One region of the Arthrobacter sp. NPDC057388 genome, then DNA from elsewhere that is predicted to be linked to it. Evidence: riboswitches for the same ligand, from Rfam matches in the RefSeq annotation. Region 1 holds a riboswitch; each other region holds the start of a gene.

Region 1 (4,175 bases):
GGCCAGGCCCATGCCGCCGTTCTGGTAGTAGGCAAGGTCGCCCGGCTTCGCTTCAGCGGCGCTCACGGTGCGACCGAGGGACAGGTAGCCGGCCGGCCAGCCGTGGTAGTGGATACCCACTGCGGCGAGGGCGTTGGTGGCAAGCGCGGTGCAGTCCTGGGAAACACCGAGCTGGGCGTAGGCGGCAGCGGCGATTGCAGCACCCTGGCCGCTCGCGGCGGTGGTCTTCGGCGCTTCCGGAGCAGCGGTCTTCACGGCAGCGGCGGCCTGGACAGCCGGAGCGGCCTCAGCAGCCGGAGCCGGAGCCGGCGCAGCTTCCTCGGCGGGCGCGGCTTCCTGCACCTTGACAACAGGCTTCGGGGCCTCGACGACGGGAGCCGGGGTGGTGGAGACAGCAGGCTTCTCGTAGGAGATGGCGATGCTGGAAGCGGCGGAGATGGTGGCCGGAGCAGCGGACTGGACTTCCAGCGTGGAAGCTGCGGCGGATTCGCGCTGAACGTTGGTCTCAGCGGCGTTGGCGGCGATGCCGCTGGTCAGGACCAGACCGGAAGCAGCAGCGATAACTGCGGCCTGGCGGCCCACACCACCGGCGTTGTCGCCGACGGCCTTGGCAATGACAGCCAGCGAGTTGGTCTTGGTGACCTCGGCGCGGTGCCGTGCAATGGTCGCACGTGTAGTCATTAAAGTTTCTCTCTTTCGTGTTCCACGGTCCGCGGTAGCAGGCCGTGGGTTATCGACGCGCCAGCATCTTGGGGGTAAGCCGGCCCGTCTCGAATCGGATTTTTAGCGAAGGGTGTAAAAAGCGGACGTGCCCGTTGCGGACACCGCGTGCAGGAGAGTGCCCTGCGAGGGGTTCAATGCGCTGATCATCATGCCGTTGCCGACGTAGATTCCCACGTGGGCGCCGCCGTTCTGCATGACCAGGTCACCGGGAGCAGGCGTGGAGGTGGGCTTCATGGCGTTCCACGCGTTGACGCGGGGAATGCTGATGCCTGCCTGTGCGTAAACCCACTGAGTGAAGCCGGAGCAGTCCCAGCCGCTGGGGGTGGTACCGCCCCAGACATAGGGGCTGCCGATGCCGGTGTACGCGATTGCAGCCAGTCCGGACGCTGCGGCGGAGGCCGCACCATCGGCGGACTTTGCGGTGACGGCCATGGCCCCACCGGTGCTCTCGTCGTCGCTGGCCTGGCCTGCCTCGGCTGCCTGGCCCTCATCGCTCGACTGCGGAGCGATGGTTTCGGCGACCGGGGCAGCCACGGTGGTGACTTCAGGACGCTCGAAGGAGACAGTAGCGGTGGGCGCGGCGGTCACAGCAAGCTGTGCGGCCTGGGATCCGGTCTCCGAGGAGGCGGAAACACCAATGTTGGCATCGGCTGCGTTGGCCGGCAGGCCAACACTCAGGATGAGTCCTGAAGCAGCTGCGATGACAGCTGCCTGGCGACCTACTGTGCCGGCATTGGCGCTAACCGCCTTGGACACGGAGTCCAACGGGTTCATACGAACCGTCTGCGCGCGATGGCGCGCGGCATTGTGGCGTGAAGACACGAAGGTAGCCTCTCCCAATGCCTACGAGGTGAGCTGTCGGATTCGGATGGGAGTCACCCGGCCGCGCTGCTTCCTGGGAAGCTTTGCGACTTAACCCCAAGGCCTTCTTGCGAAGACCAAAATTGGTTCCCCCGCCCCTGCCAGACGATGTAATGCGAACGGACCTTGAGCGGTGGCAGAGTTAGGCAATCCACTCAAGAGCGTCAACTTCGGCGAAGTTGACGCGGTTTAGACGGTACAGCAGTTCGGAGCGAAAGTCACATTCAGGTCACGGCGTGTCACGGGAATGAGAGTGCTCACTCGGATTGGCTCAGAGCCAGCCGGTGGGATCAACGACGTCGCCGTTGACCATCACCTCGAAGTGGAGGTGGCAGCCGGTGGAGGCGCCGGTGGTCCCGCTGAGGGCCACAACTTCGCCCCGGGTGACCTTCTGGCCGACCTGGACGCTGGAGGACGACAGGTGGTTGTACGTGGTTTCCAGGCCGTTGCCGTGGTCGATGACCACGCGGTTGCCTCCCCCGTACGGGTGCCACCCGGCGAAGGTCACCTTGCCGCTGGCCGCTGCCAGTACCTCCGTGCCGCACTGGGCGGCGAAGTCCTGGCCGCGGTGGAATTCGCCGGCGCCGCCTGTGATCGGGCTGACGCGGTAGCCGAACGGCGAGGACTTGACCATCGTGGTCAGCGGCGCGCCGAGGGAACCCACCGAAGCCGAGCGGCTGATGCTGCCGGCTGACTGGGCACTGAGGAGCTGCTTGAGCTTCCCGTCCGGGTCCCCGGTGGTGGAGACCGATGTGCGGCTGAAGTCGATCTTTGCTGCTGCTTCTGCGGACACCTTGGGCTGGGCCGGTGAGGCGGCCGAAGCCGATGCCGTTTCCTGCTGCTCGCCCGCAGCCAGCACCGGGCTGGTGGCGGGGACGGTAACAGTCAGCAGCAGGCCGGTGGCAGCGAGGGCTACGCCAGCTTTCTGCCCAACGCCGCTGGCTGAAGCGAAATCCGTAACCTGCCGGAACGGACCCCGGCGGCGGCGCGCTTCACGCTGGGCGTCCCGGGGACGGTCCGCGGAAATGGCCTCCGCAGGGCGCGGCTCCGGAGCGGGACCGGTCGCGCGGCGGCGGCCCCGGGCATTCTGCATGGACAAGTACTGCTTCCTCTCTGGATAGCCTGCGAAGTTAGCTGTCGGATTCGGGTCAGAGAGTGCGTAGACCCGGTCCGCCATGACAAGCCAATCCGGCACAGGGGTATCCCGGGAGGATTCCTTCTGCGGAGAGGACTTGCTGCTGCGGACTTCACCCCAAGGCTGTGAAACAGCCGGTTGTGGTTCCCCCGCCCCTGCCAGTGGGTGACTCGTGCTGCTGATCTGCTGGCAGGGTTCGGCTCCAGATCAGGTAACGCTTTTGTATCGGCGTTGCCGTTTAACTATAGGCGATTAAAGAGCGCAGTAATAATTCCGTTATATTCGCTGTGCAAAAGTGGTGGGTCATCCTGCCTGCAGATGTCAGACAGAAGCCTCGGTCATTGACGAAGGGCCCCACGGCTGCCCGCGGAGGGTCCCGCCGGGACCTAGTCCACGCGGACGAAGACGTGCGCGGCCACTTCCGGCGGCAGCTCAAGGGCGCCCTCAAAGCCGGGCACGCGCACCGAAATGTACTCCCCCACGCGCTCCAGCGAGACGGCGGCGCCGGGCCGGATTCCGCCCTCATCCAGCTGGAGGAGGAGCTCCGGCTCCACCTGGATGGGTTCCGCCAGTCGGCTCACCCTGACCTTCGATTCCGGGCCGTAGCCGGTCATGGCGTCGAGCAGGTTCACCACGCCGTCCGCGAACGGGCGGGCCGGCTGTCCGCCGAGTGCCGCGAGTCCCGGGATCGGGTTGCCGTAGGGCGATTCGGTGGGGTGGTCCAGCATTTCGTAGATCCGGCGCTCCACCCGTTCACTCATGACGTGCTCCCAGCGGCACGCCTCATCGTGGACGTAGGCCCAGTCGAGGCCGATCACATCGGCCAGGAGGCGCTCGGCGAGGCGGTGCTTGCGCATCACCTCGGTGGCGCGCTTGCGGCCCACTTCGGTCAGTTCGAGGTGGCGGTCACCGGAGACCACAACGAGGCCGTCGCGTTCCATCCTGCCGATGGTCTGCGAAACGGTGGGACCCGAGTGGCGGAGACGTTCGGCGATGCGTGCCCGAAGCGCCACGATGTTCTCTTCCTCCAGCTCCAGGATGGTGCGAAGGTACATCTCCGTGGTGTCGATCAGATCCGTCATTCAGCTCAGCTCCTCGAGCACAGTATGTGTGTCTGTCCCACCGTACCGCGGGCCCACGCACCGGGGGCCGGCAGGCTGCAGCGGCGGTCGCATATCCGACGGCGGCGCAGCACCGGCTCTCTGCCCGTGCGTCCACTGCCAGCTTAGCCTATTTTGAATTAGTCCGAATAATTCATGAAGCAGGGGGCGGCCTTTGTCTCAGTGACCGGACTATGACGGGCCCGTGTTCCCGGGGTATCCGCGCTTCGGGCAGAATAAGGAGGGTCTTCGTGGCGGTCACGGTTGCCTGCCGGCCACCACCCCGACCCAGCCGAACCATACTTCCATGCCGAAAATTGGAGCCCCTGTGAGCGACACCAGCATCACTATCCCCG
Region 2 (4,175 bases), on a different contig from region 1:
GCGGCAGGATCTGAGGGAGCGTTGGCGGCGGAGGCGGCAGGATCTGGGGGAGCGTTGGCGGGGGAGGCGGGATCTAAGGGTGCGTTGGCGGGGGCTGGCCGCCGCCGGAAGACCCACAGCCGGAACAGCAGGAACTTCACGGCCGTGGCCGCAAGGTTCGCGGCGGTGACGGTTGCCAGCTCAAGCCAGCGGTCCGGCGTCGTGCCTCCCGGCAGTGCGCCGCTGTGGACGAGCGCCAGTGCGCCGGAGGTGAGGGCAAGCCCGATCCCGAAAACCAGCAGACCTTCAAAGTGGTGGCGGGCAACGTCGCTGTTGCCGGCGATGCCGAACGTGAAGCGCCGGTTGGCGGCCGTGTTGGCCACCGCGGTGGTGAGCAGCGCCAGCAGGTTGGCGAGCTGGGAGTCCATCAGGTTGCGGCAGAGGTAGAAGAGGACCAGGTAGGCGAGGGTGGAGGCGACGCCGATGGCGCCGAACCGGACCAGTTGGCCGAACAGGCTGCCGCCCGGGCTCTGTTCCTGGCTGCGGGAGGCTGCCGGGAGCGGGCCGCGGGCCAGGGCTGCGCGGAGTTCGGCGACGGGGATGCGGCCGGTCACCATGTCCTTGCTGAGCCGGGCCATGCCGCGGACGTCGGCGAGGGCCGTCTGGACGATGTCCACGCTGGAGTTGGGGTCGTCGGTCCAGTCCACCGGAACTTCGTGTACCCGCAGGCCGCACCGTTCGGCCAGGACCAGGAGTTCCGTGTCGAAGAACCAGGCGGTGTCCACGGTGTGCGGGAGAATCTGCTGGGCGATGTCGGCGCGGATGGCCTTGAAACCGCACTGTGCATCACTGAAGTGGGTGCCCATCAGCGACTGCAGCAGGAAGTTGTAGCTGCGGGAGATGAATTCGCGTTTGGGTCCGCGCACCACCCGGGAGTTGCGGGTCAGCCGGGTGCCGATGGCGAGGTCCGAGTGGCCGGAGATCAGCGGTGCCAGCAGCGGACCCAGCGCCGCCAGGTCCGTGGAGAGGTCCACGTCCATGTAGGCGAGGACCGGCGACGGCGAGGCCAGCCAGACTTTCCGCAGGGCGTTGCCGCGGCCCTTCTCCTCCAGGTGAACCACGGTGACCTCACGGAGTTCCCGGGCCACGCGTTCGGCAGCCTTGAGCGTTCCGTCGGTGCTCGCGTTGTCCGCAACGGTGATGCGGAACGGGTGCGGGAACGTGCCGTGGAGGTACGCATGGAGGCGGCGCAGGCACTCCTCCAGGTCGCGCTCTTCGTTGTAGACCGGGATGGTCACGTCCAGGACCGGAACCGCAGCGGAGGTGTCAATGGGCGACCGCCGCGTGCGCCCGATGAGGCTGTGCGCCTGGGTTTGCCCCGCCGCGCCGGCCCCGTGGAGCGCATGCGTCCGGGTGTGCAGCGGTGGGTGAGGCGGGGTTCCGGAGGCCCGGTCAGTGATGGTCATGCATCAACAGTGGCGGCCGCTGTTATGAGGGTTTTAGGCCAAAGCTGTGCAGGGGCTGTGGAAGTGCTTCTTGGACGGGTTTCCTGACGGAAGGCGGCAGCATTTCTGCACCTCTTTGCCGGCCGCGTGAGGGCGCGGGCAGCAGAAAGGGCCCCGGATCCTCGCGGATCCGGGGCCCTCGGCACTCTAACCGGGCACCCTAAAGCGGTGCAGAAACGTTGGACGCCAGCCGATTCGGCCGCGGCACCCGGTCAGTACCAGTTGTGGGAGAGGTGCCAGTTCAGCGCACCGCACGGGGAGCCGTAGCGCTCCTTGATGTAGCCCAGGCCCCAGTCGATCTGGGTCCGGTAGTTGGTGCGGTAGTCCGCGCCGGCGCTCGCCATCTTCTCGGCGGGCAGCGACTGCACGATGCCGTAGGCGCCGCTGCTGGCATTGGTGGCCGTGGTGCGCCACTCCGATTCCTTGGTCCAGAGCCGCTTCAGGCACTGCATCTGGTCTGCGGACCAGCCGAAGGAACCGAGCTTGCTGGCCGCGTAGGCCTGCGCGCCGGCAGGATCGTTCACGGCAACCGGGGCGGCCTTCGCCTTGGCAGCGGCGGCAGCCTTGGCAGCAGCGGCTTTGGCAGCGGCAGCCTTCGCCGCAGCAGCCTGTGCGGCTGCGGCCTTGGCCACCGCGGCGGCGTTGGCGTCGGCCGTGGCCTTAGCAGCGGCGGCTTTTGCCGCGGCCTTGGCGGCGGCGGCCTTAGCGGCAGCGGCCTTCTTGGCGGCGGCAGCCTTGGCCGCAGCCTCCTTGGCGGTTGCCGTGCTGACGGACTGCGGGGCGACGGACGCTGCGGACGGGGCCGGCAGGGCGGAGATCAGCGTCTTGTCGAAGCTCAGCGTCTGCCCCGCGTCAGCGGTGGCCGCCGACGATTGGGCGGCCGAAGGCGCGGCCTGGTCGGCCGCCTGGCCTGCGGCGCCGACCCCCACGAGCACCGCCGCGGCGGTGGTCAGGACAGCCGCGCGGCGGCCAAAGGACGGCAGGCCTGCAGCGAAACGGCCGAAGGCAGTAGTGGGGCGGGCCGGTTCGGCGCGGTGCCGGGAATTACCGGGGCGGGAAGTCGTGCGGCCAGACTTGTTCGAGGCGCGTTCAGGGCGCGCCTGAGTCTTAAATTCAGACATGGTGGATTGCCTCTCAACACCTGCGGAGTTAGCTGTCGGGTTCGGATGAGGTCATCCGGCCGCACGGAATAATCACGTGTCGGCTTCACCCCAAGGGCTGATGCGGAAAGCCCGGGACTCTGGTTCCCCCGCCTCTGCCTGAACTAGCGGAATCCGGGAAGCGGCAGAGCTGGGCGTCAATCCGGACATGCGGCTCCCGTGGCGGCCGCACCCTATCGACGGTACAGGAGGCTTTTGATTAAGTCACATTTAGGTAACGGACATCACGGCGACGGCGCGGCGCCTTGCATGGGCAGCCGGACGGCGAATTCCGTGCGGCCGGGCCGCGACGTGACCTCCACGGTCCCGCCGTGCGCCTCGATGATTGACTGCACGATGGACAGTCCCAGGCCGCTGGTTCCCTCGGCCGCAGCCACGCTCGCGTCCGCCGGCGAAATCCCCGGTATTGCCTGCGATGCGGGGGCGCCAAGGGCGGCCGGAGCGCCTTCGCCGCCCCCGGCAGAACCCTGTGCCGCGGCGGCTGCCCGGGCCATGGCCGGCTGCGCCGGCGTTGCCCGTGACGCGTCTGCGCGGGCAAAGCGCGCGAAGACCTTGTCCACGAATTCGGGCGGGATGCCGGCGCCGTCGTCCGTGACCGTTATCACAGCGCTGCCGTCCGCCGAACGCATGACGCCGGTGGTCACCGTGGTGCCGGGCGGGGTGTGCTTGCGTGCGTTCGAGAGCAGGTTGACCAGCACCTGGTGCAGCTGTGACGCATCACCCCGGACTGACACGGGTTCCTCGGGAAGGTCCAGGTGCCAGGCCCGGTCCGGTGCCATGACTTTCTCGTCGCTGACGGTCTCGATCACAAGCTGCGTGAGGTCCACGTCGCTGAGCTTGAGCGGCTGGCCCTCGTCGAGCCGGGCGAGCAGCAGAAGGTCCTCCACCAGCGCGGTCATGCGTTCCGACTGGCTCTGCACGCGGGCAAGCGAGCGCTGGCCGTCCGGGGTGAACTTTTCGGTCATCCGCATCAGCTCCGTGTAGCCGCGGATGGCCGTGAGCGGCGTGCGGAGCTCGTGGGAGGCATCGGCGACGAACTGCCGCACCTTCATCTCGCTTTCCTGCCGCGCTTCCAGCGCATTGGAAACGTTATCCAGCATCTGGTTCAGGGCGTACCCCACGCTGCCCACTTCGGTCCCGGGATGGGCGTTCGACGGCGGGACACGGACGGCGAGTGCCACCTCGCCGGCGTCCAGCGGCAGGCGGGACACCTGGGTGGCCACCTCGGAGAGCTGCTCCAGCGGCTTCATGGTGCGGCGGATAAGCACCGTCCCGGCCAGGCCGATCAGCACCAGGCCGCCCAGGGACACGATGGTGATGGTCCAGACCAGCGACGTCAGCGTCTTCTGCTTGTCTGTCAGCGGGAGACCGGTCACGATTACGTCGCCGTAGGGTGTCTGGGTGGCCACCAGCCGGTAGGCCCCGACGGACAGGGCACGGTCTACGGGGACATCGTCCTGGCGGAGCTCCAGAAGGGTCTGGTTGTCGGCGGCCGAAAGTGTCCGGCGGCTGGCGTCGGAGGCGAGGAATC
Region 3 (4,175 bases), on a different contig from region 1:
TCTCGGCCGCAACAGGCGCCGTCGCCCTGGTGATCGCGCCTCTGATGCGCAGCCACGGACTGGACCACCTGATCGCCGCGGTGATCCTCGCCGGGGTGTTCCAGATCCTGCTGGCCGTCCTGGGCGTCACCCGGCTCATGCGCTTCATCCCGCGCTCGGTGATGGTCGGGTTCGTGAACGCACTGGCCATCCTCGTATTCATGGCCCAGCTGCCGGAGCTGATCGGGGTTCCCTGGCCCGTGTATCCGCTGGTCGGCGCGGGACTGCTGATCGTCGTCGGCTTCCGCAGGATCACGACGGCGGTGCCGTCACCATTGGTGGCCATCGTCCTCCTGACAGTCCTCGCCGTGGCGGCCGGGATCGACGTCCCCGCCGTCCAGGACAAGGGCCAGCTGCCGGAAAGCCTGCCCACACTGTTCATCCCCAACGTGCCGCTGACCTGGGAAACCTTCCAGACCATCGCCCCGTTCTCGCTGTCCATGGCGCTCGTGGGGCTGCTGGAATCCCTCATGACGTCCAAGCTCGTGGACGACATCACCGATACCCGCTCCAACAAGACCCGCGAATCCTGGGGCCAGGGCGTGGCCAATATCGTCACCGGGTTCCTGGGCGGCATGGGCGGCTGCGCCGTGATCGGGCAGACGATGATCAACGTCAAGGGCTCCGGTGCCCGCAGCAGGGTGTCGACGTTCCTCGCCGGCGTCTTCCTGCTGGTGCTGGTGGTGACACTCGGTGACATCGTCGGACTCATCCCCATGGCAGCCCTCGTTGCGGTGATGATCTTCGTCTCGGCCATCACCTTCGACTGGCACTCGGTTGCACCCGCAACACTGAAGCGGATGCCCAAGTCGGAGACCGCCGTCATGCTCATCACCGTGGGCACCGTGGTGGTCACGCACAACCTGGCGATCGGCGTCGGTGTTGGCGTTCTGGCAGCGATGGCAATGTTCGCCCGCCGGGTTGCGCATTTCGCCACCGTGGAGCGGACGGAAGTGGAGCTCAACGGCCGGACAGTCGCCACCTACACCGTGGACGGTGAGCTGTTCTTCGCCTCCTCGAACGACCTCTACACCCAGTTCGACTACGCCCGCGACGCCGAGCCGGACATCGGCGGCGTGGTGATCGACCTGCATGCCTCGCACCTGTGGGACGCCTCCACCATCGCCGTCCTGGACGCGGTCACGGAGAAATACCGCAGGCACGGCCGCGAGGTGGAACTGATTGGCCTTAACTCAGCCAGCATCCAAATGCGGGAACGGCTCGCCGGAAAACTGAATGCCGGAGCGTGAGGTTAATCACGTTACTTGACCGCTCAACCCTTACCTGACGCGGGTCAGCTCCAAATGAATGACACGCTGCCGTTACCTTAATGTGACATTACGGAAAGCCTCCCGTACGGTGGAAAACGTGCCTTCTTCACCGAAGGGGCACTCCCGCGCTGATTGCCTAACTCTGCCGCAGCCCGAGGAGTCAACCGAACACCCATGTCCGGCAGAGACGGGGAAACCACTTTTTGGCCCGCACTCAGCAGGCCTTGGGGTGAAGCCGCGCAGTTCCTGACCATGCTCAGGACCGCGGCCGGGTGCCTCCCATCCGAATCCGACAGCTCACCTCGCAGGCATCGGGAGAGGCTTCTTCATGTCGTTCCGCTTTATTTCTGGCCGCCGTGCTGCGGCCGCCCGCTCCAATCCGTTCACCCGCATCGCCTCCGCAAACGCCGGCATCAGCCGCCAGGCAGCCGTGATCCTCGCCGCTTCCGGCCTGGCTTTCACGGGCACCGTGGCCGCCAATGCCGGCGGCGCCGCCCCGGCCCAGCCGGCTCCGGCCGCCGCCCCGCAGGCCGCCCGCCAGGTCCAGGCTCCCCTGAACGCTGCGTCCGGCGTTCAGATCGAGTTTGATCGCACCGCGGTCAAGTCGGCACCGGCACCGGTGGCCGCACCCGCCGCCGCCAAGCCCGCGGCGAAGCCCGCCGCCGTAACGCCCGTGGTGAAGAAGGTGACGCCCGTCGTTGCCGCCGCTCCCAAGGCCGCAGCCGCACCGGCCGCCGCACCGAAGGTGACCGTCAAGGCCGCTGCTGCGGCGCCGAAGGCTCCGGCGGCGGCACCCGCGAAGGCCCCGGTCAAGGCGGCGGCAGGCGTCAACGCCGCCATGCTGGCCTCGGCCTACGCCCAGATCGGCATCACGCAGGACTGCACCGCCATGGTGGAGAAGGCCCTCGGCGCCGCCGGAATCCGGGTGGGCGACCTCGCCCCGATGCAGTTCCTGAACCACGGCAAGGTTGTTTCCACTCCCCAGCCCGGCGACATGGTGGTCCAGTCCGGCCACGTGGCCATTTACGCCGGCAACGGCAAGGTCATCAGCGGCGGCATGAACGGCATCAACGCCACCATGGCCCACCCGCTGTCCTGGCTCACGGCCACCGGCCCCGTCACGTTCGTGCGCGCGGCCTGATACGGGCTGACAGCCAAAACTGAATCCCGCCGTGTTCCGCTGCCTTGGGGGCGGCGGAACACGGCTATCCCCCAAGGTGCTCCCACCTTTCTCCAAGGATGCCGGAACACACTGGCTATGCCTGATGAAAGACCGCAGTCTCCGGCTGCGAGTCAGGATCGCCGGGTCCGGATTGTCCCCCATGCATTCCGGATCCGGTGCCTGCCTGTGCAGAACGCTGCTGCGCCGCTCGACCACGCACGGCACAGCTCACCCATGCATGGCTCAGCCCCGCACGGTGCGGTTCCGCCCCTGCGACTTGGCCTCGTAGAGGGCCACGTCGGCGGCCGCGATCACCTCGTCAAGGTCGGCGGTTTCGGCGTTGTAGACGGAAATGCCGTAGCTGACGGTCGGCATCCGCAGCAGCTCCGGGATGTGCTGGCCCGCCATCCTCCTGCTGATCTCACCGGCTATGATCTCCGCGCTCTTGGGGCCGGCGCCGGGCAGCAAAAGGATGAACTCCTCGCCGCCGTAACGCCCGGCAAGGTCCGTGGACCGGACCGAAGCGCTGCATGCCCCGGCAAACGCCCGCAGCGCCAGATCGCCTGCCGCGTGGCCGAAGGTATCGTTGACCGCCTTGAAGTGGTCCAGATCAGCCAGGATCAGCGAACCCCCGCTGTTGGCGGCCTTGCTGCGGGCCAGCTCCTCGGCGGCTGCTTCCAGGAAGGCGCCGCGGTTAAGGAGGCCGGTCAGCCCGTCCAGCGTTGCGACAGTCCGCAGCGCCCTCGTCTGCTGCTCAGTGCTCAGCCCCGCCATGCTGAAGGAAACCACCACCAGCAGCACCATGGTGACCATGGTGGTCACCGCGGATCCGAAGAACGTAACAAAGACGGCACCGTCCTGCCCGTTGATCAGGAAAACCAGCAGCCGGCAGAAGTAGAAGGCCGCCACGCCGCCTGCCGCGATGGCCATGGGGATCCTGACCCGCGAATAGCCCGGCTCCAGCCGCCACAGTTCATGCGAGGCCAGGCCGATGAGCACTGCCATGGACCCCAGGAACACTTCTCCCCCTGCCCAGGCGTTCGTGGCGGGGTTGTCGACGGCGGCGGCCACGCCGGCCAGGACCGGCAGCGCCACCGACAGCCACGGGCTGGGTTTGAGGTTGCGAAGGGAGCGCGCGCCGGCCCAAACGCAGCCCGCACCGGATATCAGCAGGACATTGCCCAGGGGGTTTGCCCAGACCTGTTGCGGGGTGCCGTTCATCAGGAAGAACGCCGCACCGAGAAGGAACAGGAGAAGGGCCGCGCACCACCAGGCGCTGTAGGGTGAGCGCGTGCTGCGATAGGTGGAAAAGTAGAAAAGCAGGGCCAGAATGAAGGCCATCGCTGCAAAGGCGATCCGAAGTGTCGCCGTGTCCAGGATCATTCGGCCCCCTAGAATCCCCGTCCGATGCACTCCAGTATCGCACCCCGGGGCCAGCCTCCGCAGTGCTCCCGGCAGTTTCCAGAGACGAAACAATTTGTCTGACATCAGTCACGAATTCGGGCGTTTCGGCCCGGCAGTGCCAGCATTATTGAATGCTTGAGGCAACAAAAAATTCCGCACCGACTCCCCCTGCCACAGCGGCCGACGCCGCACCCCTGAACCCCGCCCTTGCCGCAGAGGCCAGGATTGCGCGCGTCGCGGTCACTGTCTTCCCCCTGCTGGTGCTGGCGGCAGGAGTTGCCGGGTTCCTGCTCCCCGGT

What was found. A riboswitch is a leader RNA that binds a small molecule or an ion and turns the genes downstream of it on or off. The one in region 1 is predicted to bind cyclic di-AMP.
Region 2: another riboswitch for cyclic di-AMP. It lies ahead of ACFUTU_RS08100 (hypothetical protein); the one in region 1 lies ahead of ACFUTU_RS06735 (C40 family peptidase).
Region 3: another riboswitch for cyclic di-AMP. It lies ahead of ACFUTU_RS00790 (NlpC/P60 family protein); the one in region 1 lies ahead of ACFUTU_RS06735 (C40 family peptidase).

What each region holds. Positions count from the first base shown of each region.
Region 1 is NZ_JBHVBL010000009.1:94,858-99,032, forward strand. Features, by position in the region: gene ACFUTU_RS06730 (NlpC/P60 family protein) at 1-681, opposite strand, end outside; gene ACFUTU_RS06735 (C40 family peptidase) at 784-1,497, opposite strand; cyclic di-AMP (ydaO/yuaA leader) riboswitch at 1,550-1,743, opposite strand; gene ACFUTU_RS06740 (M23 family metallopeptidase) at 1,856-2,677, opposite strand; cyclic di-AMP (ydaO/yuaA leader) riboswitch at 2,689-2,931, opposite strand; gene ACFUTU_RS06745 (metal-dependent transcriptional regulator) at 3,106-3,801, opposite strand; gene serC (phosphoserine transaminase) at 4,148-4,175, shown strand, end outside.
Region 2 is NZ_JBHVBL010000012.1:15,072-19,246, reverse strand. Features, by position in the region: gene ACFUTU_RS08105 (glycosyltransferase) at 1-1,445, opposite strand, end outside; gene ACFUTU_RS08100 (hypothetical protein) at 1,697-2,605, opposite strand; cyclic di-AMP (ydaO/yuaA leader) riboswitch at 2,611-2,764, opposite strand; gene ACFUTU_RS08095 (ATP-binding protein) at 2,869-4,175, opposite strand, start outside.
Region 3 is NZ_JBHVBL010000001.1:177,634-181,808, forward strand. Features, by position in the region: gene ACFUTU_RS00785 (SulP family inorganic anion transporter) at 1-1,289, shown strand, start outside; cyclic di-AMP (ydaO/yuaA leader) riboswitch at 1,470-1,635, shown strand; gene ACFUTU_RS00790 (NlpC/P60 family protein) at 1,639-2,451, shown strand; gene ACFUTU_RS00795 (GGDEF domain-containing protein) at 2,716-3,855, opposite strand; gene ACFUTU_RS00800 (bile acid:sodium symporter family protein) at 4,008-4,175, shown strand, end outside.